3 regions of the Planococcus sp. S3-L1 genome follow, and region 2 is predicted to be linked to each of the others. Evidence: riboswitches for the same ligand, from Rfam matches in the RefSeq annotation. Region 2 holds a riboswitch; each other region holds the start of a gene.
The links. Region 2 has a riboswitch for lysine ahead of dapA (4-hydroxy-tetrahydrodipicolinate synthase). Riboswitches for the same ligand answer to the same signal wherever they lie in the genome.
Positions count from the first base shown of each region.

Region 1: linked by a shared signal. The riboswitch ahead of QMF37_RS10230 (Na+/H+ antiporter NhaC family protein) and the one ahead of dapA (4-hydroxy-tetrahydrodipicolinate synthase) in region 2 are both predicted to bind lysine.
Region 3: linked by a shared signal. The riboswitch ahead of QMF37_RS04585 (aspartate kinase) and the one ahead of dapA (4-hydroxy-tetrahydrodipicolinate synthase) in region 2 are both predicted to bind lysine.

Region 1 is NZ_JASISN010000009.1:34,620-39,016, reverse strand. Features, by position in the region: gene QMF37_RS10235 (bifunctional metallophosphatase/5'-nucleotidase) at 1-1,239, shown strand, start outside; lysine riboswitch at 1,311-1,491, shown strand; gene QMF37_RS10230 (Na+/H+ antiporter NhaC family protein) at 1,601-3,175, shown strand; gene QMF37_RS10225 (sodium-dependent transporter) at 3,370-4,397, shown strand, end outside.
Region 2 is NZ_JASISN010000001.1:9,091-13,487, forward strand. Features, by position in the region: gene QMF37_RS00065 (GGDEF domain-containing protein) at 1-909, shown strand, start outside; gene QMF37_RS00070 (STAS domain-containing protein) at 1,042-1,881, shown strand; gene dapA (4-hydroxy-tetrahydrodipicolinate synthase) at 1,929-2,819, opposite strand; lysine riboswitch at 2,947-3,125, opposite strand; gene QMF37_RS00080 (class I SAM-dependent methyltransferase) at 3,231-3,842, shown strand; gene ypfJ (KPN_02809 family neutral zinc metallopeptidase) at 3,900-4,397, shown strand, end outside.
Region 3 is NZ_JASISN010000003.1:123,233-127,629, forward strand. Features, by position in the region: gene uvrC (excinuclease ABC subunit UvrC) at 1-1,298, shown strand, start outside; lysine riboswitch at 1,336-1,510, shown strand; gene QMF37_RS04585 (aspartate kinase) at 1,637-2,866, shown strand; gene QMF37_RS04590 (succinate dehydrogenase cytochrome b558 subunit) at 3,253-3,867, shown strand; gene sdhA (succinate dehydrogenase flavoprotein subunit) at 3,913-4,397, shown strand, end outside.

The DNA.
Region 1 (4,397 bases), on a different contig from region 2:
GAAGAAGGCGACGTCTGTCTTATTTTAGATATTGGTGACCATGTTGATCGTTCGCATCCTTATACAGAAGGCACAGCAGGCAAAGGCAATGTGCAATTGCTAAACGAAGCGCAATACGATGCTGTGACGATTGGCAATAACGAAGGCATTACACTGTCAAAAGAAGAGCTTGCTGATTTGTATGTTCAAGCCGATTTTAAAGTGGTGGTGTCAAATTTATTTGATTTGCGTGGCAATCGACCTCAATGGGCTAAGCCCTATCATATTATCCGTACAACAAACGGAACACGGATTGGATTAGTAGGTGCAACCGCAGAGTTTACACCTTTTTATCATAAACTGGGTTGGCGACTTACAGATGCCAAAGAATCTATTATTCAAGCAGTAAAAGAAATTGAAGAACACACGGATTTAATTATTTGCTTATCACATCTTGGCATTAAAGAAGACGAGTTATTGGTGGATCTTTGTCCACAAATCAATATTATTTTGGGGGCACATACGCATCATGTTTTTCATGAAGGCAAATGGCAAGGGAACACTTTGCTAGGTGCTGCAGGAAAATTCGGTTTTTACGTTGGTCATATTGCTGTAGCAGAAGCATTTGAAAAAACCACTGCGCAACTCGTTGAAGTGTCTCGGTTACGCGAAGAACAAGAAGGATTTGATGAACTGCTAATCGAGCAGGGAAAAATACAAATGAACGAGTTAGTTTTTCATAGCGACAAGACGCTAAAAGCAAAGTGGTTTAAAGATTCAGAGCTGGCAACTTTGTTTGGACAAGCGCTGATTGAATTTACAGAAGCCGATTGTGCGTTATTTAATGCCGGAATATTTATGGAAGATATGGCAAAAGGTGCGATGACTCGCTACAACTTTCATCAAATGTTGCCTCATCCAATCAACCCTTGTCTTGTCGAGCTAAGCGGAGCAGAGTTAAAGGAGATTTATTTGCAGTCTTTGAACTCAGAATGGCCACAGCTCGAGTTAAAAGGAATGGGATTCCGCGGCGCGGTATTTGGCAAGATGATTCATTTGAATATGGAAATTATGAATCACCGGTTTTATATCAATGGGCAACTAGCAGTGCACGATCAAACTTACCGGTTGGTTACGTTAGACATGTTAACGTTTGGCTACTTTTTCCCAAGCTTAAAAAGAGCGGCTAAGACATATTTTATGCCAGAGTTTCTGCGTGATGTGTTTAGCGAGTATTTTCATAGCAAAGCCTTGAAGTAGAAGGCCTATTCGGAATATAAACGCAGTTGATTTTATGGTGATTTTGGGCTATGCTAATAAAGAAATATATATTGGTGGGTAGAGGCTGCAGGACTGATCAGTAAGATGCGCGAGTTTGACCGCGTTGAACGCATCTGAAAGGAAGTTTTGCCGAAATCGATTTTCTAGGTCTAAGAAGATGGATTGGGGTCATTCTAAATAAGAATGTCACTGTCATTTGAGCAACAGCTTAAATGGGGAGCTACAGGGTTGTTTGATGTTCTAATGCACAGACGAATTGTAGAAGGCTGACTTTATCCAATTGGAGAGGTCGGCTTTTTTTATCTCATTTTTCACCCATCAAAAATTAGGAGGAGTTTTTATGGAGAATACAATTTTTTCGATTTTGCCGCCGATTATTGCAATCGTTATGGTACTTTTAACGCGTCGTGTGCTATTGTCGCTAGGTACCGGTATTGTAGCAGCAGCTGTAATATTGACATGGTTTGCACCACTTGATGCCTTACAAGAGCTTGTAACATCATTTACGATTATTTTTTGGAATGAAGGTTTCAATGCTTATAACGTCTTTATCATTCTTTTCTTGTTGTTGCTTGGCATTATTACAGCATTCGTTAGTTTATCAGGAGGCAGTCATGCTTTCGCTGAATGGGCTTCCACACGTATCAAGTCGCGAAGAGGGGCGAAGGTTCTGACAGTAGTTCTTGGAATTGTGATCTTCATCGATGACTATTTCAATGCTTTAGCTGTAGGACAAGTTGCACGTCCAATTACTGATCGTTACAAAGTGTCACGCGCTAAGCTCGCATACTTTATCGATTCGACTGCTGCGCCTGTTTGTGTCGTTTCTCCCGTATCAAGTTGGGGAGCTGCAATTATTGGGATTATTGCGACGATTTTAGCAGGACAAACTTTTGTTGAATATTCCGCATTAGAAGCTTTCTTATGGATGGCACCGATGAACTTTTATGTAGTCGCTTCTCTAGCTATTGTCTTTTTTGTTGCTATTCGTGATGTTGATTTTGGTGAAATGAAAAAACATGAAGTGCTTGCGATTACGGAAGGTCAACTTTTTGATCCTAACAAAACCATTCCAGGTGAAATGAAAGAAGATTTTCCAACTCATTCACATGGACATGTGAGAGATTTATTACTACCAATTTTATTGTTGATCGTTGGTACAGTAGGAGCAATGATTTGGACGGGCTATCAGAACGCAGATCAAGTATTTGATATTTGGTTGATTTTTGAAAATACGGATGTGCCAGCTTCCTTATTAACAGGTGGTGTGCTAGGCGCATTAACGTCCATTATCTTATACGTTATGCAAATGAAAAAGAACGAAACAGCTAATGTGGGCTGGATTGGCAAAGGCATTTGGGCAGGTATCAAATCAATGATGGGTGCAGTGCTAATTTTGATTTTTGCTTGGTCGCTGACTTCTTTGATCGGGTTACTTGAAACGGGTGCATATTTAGCAGGCGTTGTGTCTGAAGGCAATGTTCCGACAGCTATTCTTCCCGTTTTACTGTTTGTGTTAGCGGGTGTTATGGCTTTTTCTACAGGAACATCGTGGGGGTCTTTCGGTATTTTATTACCGATTGCCGGTACAATTATGATTGAGGCTGACCCATCCTTATTATTGCCAGCGTTATCAGCAGTGTTAGCAGGAGCGGTTTTTGGTGATCATTGTTCACCGATTTCCGATACGACGATCTTGTCTTCGACAGGAGCGGGAAGCAATCATATGGACCATGTCTTAACTCAGATACCGTATGCGTTAACCGCTGCAGGTATTGCTGCAATTGGGTACATTGTCATAGGTTTCACTGGTTCGCTATTGATTTCGTTAGGCGTAGTCTTAGCCGTGTTAGCCGTTCTCTTTGTTGTCTGGTCACAACGAACAACTATTATTGAAAAACAACAAAATATATAATGAAATCAAGGCAGAGAAGCTATTTCTCTGTCTTTTTACTTTTGCTGCAATAGTTTTTTCGAATTATATTGTGAAATCGTCTTTACATTAAAGCGCTCTCTCGGTATACTATTTTTAGATTAGTTAATAATCTGAAAACAAACAAAATTCCTATTTTTATGTAAATAGAATGGGAATACAGAGGGGGAAGAGTGATGGAACGTTCGCAATGGGGTACACGTGCCGGCTTTATCATGGCAGCTGTCGGCTCTGCAGTAGGTTTAGGTAACATTTGGCGTTTTCCGTATGTTGCCTTTGAAAATGGTGGGGGTGCCTTTTTCATACCATATCTATTTGCATTATTAACTGCCGGTATACCAATTTTAATCCTTGAATTTACGATTGGTCATAAGTACCGAGGTTCTGCACCATTATCATTCTTTAGAATGGGTGGTAAAAAACTAGAATGGCTTGGTTGGTGGGCAGTATTTGTGTCCTTCATTATATCTGTGTACTATGCCGTTATTATCGCTTGGGCAATGCGCTATACTATATTTTCAATCAATCAGGCATGGGGCACAGATACACAAGATTTCTTATTCAATGAATTTTTGCAACTGACAGTTAGCCCAGGGCAAACAGGTGGAATTGTTTGGGGCGTATTTATTCCTCTAGTGCTGGTCTGGGTCATTACACTCGGAATTTTGCTTGCAGGAGTGAAAAAAGGAATTGAAGTGGCTAACCGGATTTTCATTCCAACTTTAGTCGTCATTTTCTTGGCAGTAGTTATTCGTGCAGTTACACTGGACGGGGCATTGGTAGGACTAGAAGCATTCTTCCAACCAGATTTTAGCGCTATTATGGATCCGTCGGTTTGGGTCGCAGCTTATGGACATATATTCTTTAGTTTATCTGTCGCATTTGCCATTATGATTACGTACTCAAGCTATCTTCCTAAAAAGTCGGACATTACAAATAACGCTTTTATCACAGGTTTTGCCAACTCAAGCTTTGAATTATTAGCTGGTATCGGTGTTTTCGCAGCTCTTGGGTTTATGGCATCGCAACAAGGTGTTGAAGTAAGTGAAGTAGCAACAGCCGGTGTTGGATTGGCATTTGTGGTATTCCCACAAATTATCAATGAATTTCCAGGATTCAACGGATTGTTCGGCGTATTGTTCTTCTTGTCGTTAACACTCGCTGGATTGACGTCTTTGATGTCAATTACTGAAACTTATGTCGC
Region 2 (4,397 bases):
GGTTATTTGGTTCTGGACCAGGAATTGCGTGTCGTTGAAATGAATAGCACGTTGCGGAATTTGACAAGCGTAGAAAATCCGCAGCATATCCATGATTTACTGACTATCGCTTCCCGGATGTATTTCCAAACGTACTTTACTCCTTCTATTAAAATGCATGGCACCGTAAATGAAATGTTTTTGACCTTGAAAAGTGCGGCAGGACATATGCCAGTCTTGATGAATGCAGTAGAGCAAAATGGTTTGTACGAATGTGCATTGATCCAGATGAGTGTTCGTGGTGAATATGAAAAAGAACTCCTATTAGCCAAACGCAATGCAGAAAAGATCAACCGTGAAACAGTAGAAGCCTATGAGAAACTACAACATTTAATGAGCGAAGTAGAAAGTAAACAGCAACAACTGATTGATCTGAACTCAACACTACAGCAATTGTCCATCACGGATTCGCTAACGGGTTTGAAAAACCGTCGCTATTTGGAAGAGCGACTTCATGACTTTTTACTGCAGGCGCAAAATGGTCGAAAAGTGGCTCTTTTGATTTTGGATATTGATTATTTTAAGCAAGTTAACGATACATATGGTCACCAAATAGGTGATGCAGTATTGCAGGAATTAGCGTGGCATCTAGAAACGAAAGTTGGCACGGCCGATATTGTAGCACGTCTCGGAGGAGAAGAGTTCGTCGTCGTGATGCCAGACTTAGGAATTGAAGAAGGCTTAGCTATGGCTGACTCTTTGTGTAAGCACATAGAAGCTGCTGACTGGATGCATGTACCCATCACGGTAAGTATCGGTGTCGCCATTTATGCGCCTGGAGACGAAGTAGGAAGCTTGCTCTCTAGAGCGGATGGTTTTCTATACAAAGCAAAAGCTAATGGAAGAAATTGTGTCTTCGGCAATGAATAAAGAACTACCTTTAACATCCGTCTTTAAAAACGGATGTTTATTTATTGGGAAAAATAGGGAACTGGACTCATTGCAACCATTCGTTTACCAGCTATACTTAGCGTACAAAATATCTTTGCCTCTGGAGGTCTTATGGAAAAAGAGAATCGGTTATTGGGGGAACGCGTGTCGTTAGATAAAGAATTGATCGCACAATTGATTCATGAGGAAGTCAATACCAATCTTCAGGCTGAGCAGTTGCAAATGAATAAAGATTTTATCGAAGTCGTCAATAGAATCCGAATCGATTTTGTGGATTTAATTGGACAATCCATTAGCAATAGCTGCGACATTCAAGGAGTTTATGCGAATATTCAACGGTGGGGAGAAAAAACAGGTAATTTTTTTCTCGAAAACAATCGATCATTAGAAGACGCACTTGTAGAAGTTTCTCTGTTCCGAAAACACATTGGAACAGTCATCAAAACAGAAGCCGTTCACAAAAAAGTTGCCATTCAAGTCGTTTTTGATATTATGGAAACCTTTCATTCGTTACTGGATTATGCAGCTGTTTCCTATACAGAAGCCTACACAGTTTCATATCGACGAAAATTGGCATGCGCAAGAAAAGAATTTCTTGAACTTTCCTCACCCGTTGTCCCGGTCAGTGATCAGATTGCCGTTTTACCACTAGTGGGTAGCATTGAAATAGACCGAGCTCGTTATATACTGGAGAAAACCTTACTAGCAACAAATCAACTAAAAATTACGGTATTGATTGTAGATTTGTCAGGTGTCGTGAGAGTCGACTCAATCGTTGCAGAACAAATTATTAAAATCATTCAGTCGCTAAAGCTTGTAGGTATACGCTCGGTTCTCACGGGAATTCGTCCAGAAATTGCAGCGATGCTTGTTGGTATTGGCGTCGATTTAAAAGACATTGAAATTGGTGGCAGCCTGAAACGTGTCTTACATCAGATGAATGTCACTTAATTAAAAAAACGCTGAAGTTCCTAGACTTCAGCGTTTTTTTTAGTTAGTCAATTTGTCACTGCTTCTGAATGCAGACTGGGTAAAGACTTGTGTAACGTCAGGGTTTCTTCATCAGTCAGTGCAATCATTGGCAACCGAACGCCGCCAGTCGGAACACCTGTCATGTGCAGTGCTGCTTTAACTGGAGATGGATTTGGCGCAGCGAACAATGCTTTCATTGTTGGCAATAACCGTCTATGAATAGTTGCTGCTGTTTTCACATCACCTGTTTTAAAACTCGTAATCATGTCTTGCAGATCGTTGCCGATAATATGTGCAGCAACCGAAACGATGCCCGCACCACCGATAGACAGCATCGGTAAAGTCAGACTGTCATCGCCGCTATAGACAGTAAAAGATTCAGCTGTGTGTTCAATAATTTCTGAAGCAGCATCCAAATCACCGCTCGCTTCTTTAATAGAAACGATATTGTTAATTTGAGACAAGCGGATGACGGTTTCTGGAAGCAAGTTAACGACGCTACGTCCTGGAATGTTATAGAGCATGACAGGTAGATGAGTCGACTCCGCAATGGCTTGGAAATGTTGGAACATGCCTTCTTGTGAAGGTTTATTGTAATAAGGCGTAACTAGCATAATGCCATCTACGCCGACTTTCTCTGCTTGTTGAGTCAAAGAAATCGATGCCCGCGTATTGTTCGAGCCGGTTCCTGCGATGACCGGAATCCGTCCAGCAACAGTGTTGACGGTAAACTGGAACAATTCTACTTTTTCCTCTATCGATAAAGTTGGCGATTCGCCTGTGGTTCCTGCGACGACAAGGCCGTCAGATCCATTAGCAATCAAGTGCTCGATTAAGTTTTGCGTTGCCGGAAAATCAATTTCCTCGTATTGGTCGAATGGTGTTACCATTGCTGTAATTACTTGGCCGAAATTCATACAGAACACACCCTTTTCTAATTTTTTTCGAAGCTTAGAGGTGAGAGGCCCGTCAGGAACAAACAAAAAAGCAGCAACAGGAGGTCCTGTTGCTGCAGTAGAAACAATGTTTACCATTTGCTCCTGTGCATCAGATAGCCCTCCATATAGTTTCCTATATGACAGTCCTGCATTTATTAAATGCAGACCCAGCGCACGGAAATGTGAGATCTCCGCCACTTCGGCAAATCCCCCTTTCGGCAAACGTCAACGGATCTCATCATCCTCGTTTTGCGTACTAATGGTTTTTGCGCCTCTATCCTACTCTTGTAAAAACAAGAGCAAGAAATATTGAATTAGCTGTACTATAACAAATGTTTCTATTAATTGCAAGATGAAGAACGTAAAAAATTATAACCGAGGAGAGATAGAATGAGTGAGCAAGCCTATGACCAACTGCTAGCCATTGCAACAACAGGAAACCAGCAAGGATTTAATGCCTCTTTGCATCATAATCGTTATGAGCCTACACCTTACGATTTACTCGACAAATTGTTTGAGCATTATAGCCTGTCTCCTGAAGATTGTATCGTTGATGTTGGCTGTGGAAAAGGGCGCTTGAATTTTTATGTGCATCATTTTTTTGGTGTAAAAAGTGTAGGCATCGAAATGAATCCGACATTTTACACAGAAGCCCTCGAAAATAAAAAACAGTACGCGAAAAAGCACAAAGGTGCAGAGTTTCACATTAACTTTTGTAATTGCTTAGCTCAGAAATACCCAGTTACAGCAGACGATACCGTATTCTATTTCTTTAACCCTTTTTCAGTGGCGATATTCATCGCATTTGTGAATAAAATTTTAGCTTCAGTCGAAAAATCTCCACGGACGGTAGACATGATTTTGTTTTTTGCCTCTCAAGATTACAGTGATTATCTGGAAGCTAACGGAGTTTTTCAGCTAATAGAAGAAATTCAATTGTCGGATTTCCATAAAGATCCGCGCGAACGATTTTTAATTTATCGATTGTCTAAAATGGATTAGAACTAGTGCTCTAAAGGGTATATTTACAGTAAAACAATTGTGAAACGAGGGACCCCTATGGAATGGAAAGGTAGAAAAGCCAGTAGAAACGTTGAAGATCGGCGAGGGAAAGGTGGAGCGCTAGTAGCAGGAGGCGGCATCGGCGGTATTTTAATTGTGTTATTAGTGGCTTTTTTAGGAGGCGACCCAGGTGTCATTCTTGATCAATTGGGTGGATCCTCAGGAACGACTTCAAACCAGTCTTACGAATCAACTCCACAAGAAGAAGAATTGGCTGAATTTGTGTCAGTCGTTCTAGCGGATACGGAACAAGTTTGGACAGAAGTTTTTAAAGAAGAAGGCATGGAATATGTTGAGCCGACACTCGTTTTGTATAGTGGCAGCGTCGAGTCTGCCTGTGGAACAGCAGGCGCAGCCGTCGGACCCTTTTATTGTCCAGGCGATTACAAACTTTATATTGATTTGAGTTTTTACAATGACCTACAAACCCAATTTCAAGCACCCGGTGATTTTGCCATGGCGTATGTCGTGGCACACGAAGTTGGACACCACGTT
Region 3 (4,397 bases), on a different contig from region 2:
AATGTTTAGCACCGTGTGTTAAACCGGTTGAAAAAGAAACCTATCAAGAGATGATTGATGGCATTACAAAGTTTTTAAACGGTGGATTCCGTGAAGTTAAAGTGCAATTGGTCGCAAAAATGTCGGAAGCGGCAGAAAATCTGGAATTTGAACGCGCAAAAGAATACCGTGATCAAATTAATATGATTGAAACGGTGATGGAAAAACAAAAAATGGCGATGAATGATTTTACCAATCGCGATGTTTTTGCGTATGCTGTTGATAAAGGCTGGATGTGTGTGCAAGTCTTTTTTGTGCGACAAGGCAAACTAATTGAACGAGACGTATCGCTTTTCCCCTTGTACCGTGATCCGGAAGAGGAATTTTTAACGTATCTCGGGCAATTTTATGAAAAAGCCAACCATGTGAAACCGAGTGAAATTTTAATTCCTGAAGCGGATGATCCCGACATGTTAAAAGAATGGCTAGGCGTTCGTGTACTCGTTCCACAACGAGGCAAGAAAAAAGAGCTGGTGGCACTTGCTAAGAAAAATGCGGAAGTGGCCATTAAAGAAAAATTCCAATTGTTAGAGCGACAAGAAGAACGAACCATTGGCGCGTGTACAGATTTGGGTGAGGCGATGAATATTGAAGTGCCTCTTCGCATCGAAGCTTTTGATAACTCGCATATTCAAGGCGCTGATGCAGTATCTGCAATGATTACGTTTATTGATGGCAAGCCTTCTAAAAAAGACTACCGCAAATACAAGACTCGGAATGCGTCAAAGCCGGATGATTACGCGGCGATGCGAGAAGTTATCCGTCGACGTTATTCACGTGTATTGAAGGACGGTTTACCTTTACCTGACCTGGTTGTTATTGATGGAGGAAAAGGACAAATGGAGTCGGCACGTGAAATTTTAGAAGATGAACTCGGTTTATCTATCCCAATTGCGGGTCTAGCAAAAGACGCTAAGCACCAAACTTCTCAATTGCTGTATGGTTCACCTGCTGAAATTGTGCCACTAAAACGGACGAGTGAAGCTTTTTACTTGCTTCAACGGATTCAAGACGAAGTCCACCGTTTTGTTATTACGTTTCACCGTCAGTTACGTGGAAAAAATTCAATTCAATCAGCACTTGATGGGCTTGAAGGGGTTGGCCCCAAACGTAAGCAACAGCTACTGAAACATTTTGGTTCTGTTAAAAAAATCAAAGAAGCATCAGTAGAACAAATCCAACAGGCAGGAATGCCAGAAGCGCTAGCAATCTCTATTGAACAGCATTTTAAACAAGGCACATTGCCAAGCGAGTCGTAACATGGTATCGTAGAAGAATAAGTAAATCACTTGGAAAAGTGATGATAGAGGCGCGAACGTCAATAGTAAGCATCTGGAGATTTGCAGAATCTACGAAGGATGGTGAAAGGGACGGTCGCCGAAGTGTGCGTATGACTGCTATTACGCATGCTGGTTCTGCATTTAACAAGTGCTGAGCTGTCAGAGTCAATCTCTGGAGGGCTATCTCACATGGACGTTTTTTTCGTACATGATAAGAGGTAGTTTCCCGCGGTTGCGGGGAGCTACCTTTTTTTGTGTCTAGTGGCATGATCGCTAGTCATTTTGAGGGCCACATACTAAATGTGGGAGTGGATGGAATGAAAACGATCGTCATGAAATTTGGAGGAACTTCTGTCGCGACTCCAGAAAAAATTATCGGAGTTGCCAAACGAGCTATTCGTGAAAAACAAGCAGGCAAACGCGTAGTCATTGTTGTTTCGGCGATGGGTAAGACAACTGATACGTTGCTCGGATTAGCGGGAGAAATATCAGCGGAACCGCCAAAGCGAGAAATGGATATGTTACTGGCAACAGGTGAGCAAATTACGATTTCGTTATTGGCGATGGCTTTCAAGAAACTGGGTCATGAAGCTTTATCTTTTACTGGATGGCAGGCAGGAATTGAAACAGAATCCGTACCACGTAATGCACGCATCATTAAAATAAATACAGAACGTCTTGAACGTGTGTTGGAAAATGGTTATCTTTGTGTGGTTGCCGGTTTTCAAGGAGTGGATACAATTGGTAATATTACAACCCTTGGTCGCGGTGGATCGGATACGACTGCCGTTGCGCTTGCTGCAGCACTAAAAGCGGAAAAATGTGAGATTTATACAGATGTTAACGGTGTCTATACGTCAGATCCACGGTATGTAACAGGTGCACGCAAGTTACACCAAATTTCTTATGATGAAATGTTGGAACTTGCTAATCTCGGAGCGGGCGTACTACATCCGAGAGCGGTCGAATTCGCAAAAAACAATAAGGTACCATTATCTGTCAGAGCAAGTTATTCAGACGAGCCTGGCACAATCATACAAGAGGTGATCACTGTGGAGAAAAATTTAATCGTTAGAGGTGTGGCATTCGAACCAGGAATAGCGCGCGTAACTGTGAGTTACAAAAAGCCATTCAACGGATCTCTTGCTACTATTTTTACAAAGCTTGCTGAAAATCACATTGATGTAGATATTATTGTTCAAAGCATCAGTGATGAATTTCCACCGTCTGTCTCTTTTTCTATTAGCCAGGAAAGCCTTGAAGAAACACGCCGAGTTTTAACGGAAGCACAAGATGCCATTGGTTTTCTGACACTAAATGTAGAAGTCGGCTTATCGAAAGTGTCGATAGTAGGTTCAGGCATGGTATCGAATCCTGGAGTCGCAGCTCGGATGTTCGATATTTTAAGAAGCGAAGAAGTTCCGGTGAAGATGGTTAGTACCTCTGAAATAAAAATTTCAGTCGTTGTGCCAGAAGTAGATATGAACAAATCAGCGAATGCTTTACATGCAGCGTACGGATTGGCTGCGGTAGAAGTCCACTCATAAATAATGAATTCCTAATGTAATAAAAGCTAGTAAAAAAATTCACAAAATGTTCAAATTCTCAATGCTGATATAGTAATGATGTCTACACAGTGGTTTGTACTAGAATAGTTGGAAAGAGCGATTCTCAATTAGAGAATCGCTTTTTTGGGGGAATGCTGTTAAATCGATTCTATTTCGATACATTTCCTCTAGATAGAAGGTAATCGCCTGCGAAATCCATAAGCGCTATCGGTTTAAAGGAGTTATGTTGCCTTGACGCTCCTTGAGGGGGGGAGTACAATAAATATGTCATATTATTGTATCATGATGGTGCGTGGCTTCAGGTATAGTCATACGAATCGTCTATCTTGAACGCTACCAATTAATGTTTTGAGGGGGGTAAAATTTTGGATAACAATCGTGAATTTTTTATGCGTAGGCTGCACTCATTGTTGGGAATTATTCCTATCGGTATATTCTTAACGCAGCACCTAATTGTCAACCATTTTGCTACACAGGGGGAAGAGGCATTCAACAAGGCATCTTACTTTTTGGCACATCTTCCATTCGTCATTTTCCTGGAGATCTTTGTCATTTACCTGCCGATTTTGTATCATGCGTTCTACGGCCTATACATAGCGTTTACTGCGAAGAACAATCCTGGGCATTATAGCTATATGCGCAATATGTTGTTTGTTGCACAGCGCTATACTGGAGTCTTCCTAGTAGTCTTTATCGCTTGGCACATCTTTGAAACAAGATTCCAAGTTGCAATCGGAGCAGCTGCTGAAGCTGACTTTAACATGATGGCAAACATCTTAGACAACCCTTGGATGATGGCATTCTACATTGTTGGTGTAGTGGCAGCAACTTTCCACTTTGCAAATGGGCTTTGGTCGTTCCTTGTTACTTGGGGAATTACACAATCTGCAGCAGCACAAAAAAACGCAACTTATTTCACACTTCTAGTATTTATTGTGTTATCGGTTATTGGTATCAGAGCATTGTTTGCATTCGTTTAAGAATGTTTCAATCATTGGTGAACTAAAAGAGGAGTGAATACTAACATGGCGAAGGGCAAAATTACAATCGTCGGTGGTGGCCTTGCTGGCTTAATGGCAGCAATTAAAGTTGCAGAAGCAGGCTCTCCCGCTGATTTATTCTCAATCGTTCCAGTTAAGCGGTCCCACTCAGTATGTGCACAAGGCGGGATCAACGGAGCGGTTAATACAAAAGGTGAAGGGGATTCTCCAGACATCCACTTTGATGATACCGTTTACGGTGGAGACTTCCTAGCGAACCAGCGTCCCGTGAAAGCAATGGCAGATGCGGCACCTGGAATTATTCGGATGTTCGATCGGATGGGCGTTATGTTTAACCGTACGCCAGAAGGTCTATTGGACTTCCGTCGTTTTGGTGGAACAATGTACCACAGAACAGCGTTTGCTGGTGCCACAACGGGTCAACAACTATTATATGCACTAGATGAGCAAGTTCGTCGCTATGAAGTGGCTGGACTGATCACGAAATATGAAGGTTGGGAATTCCTCGG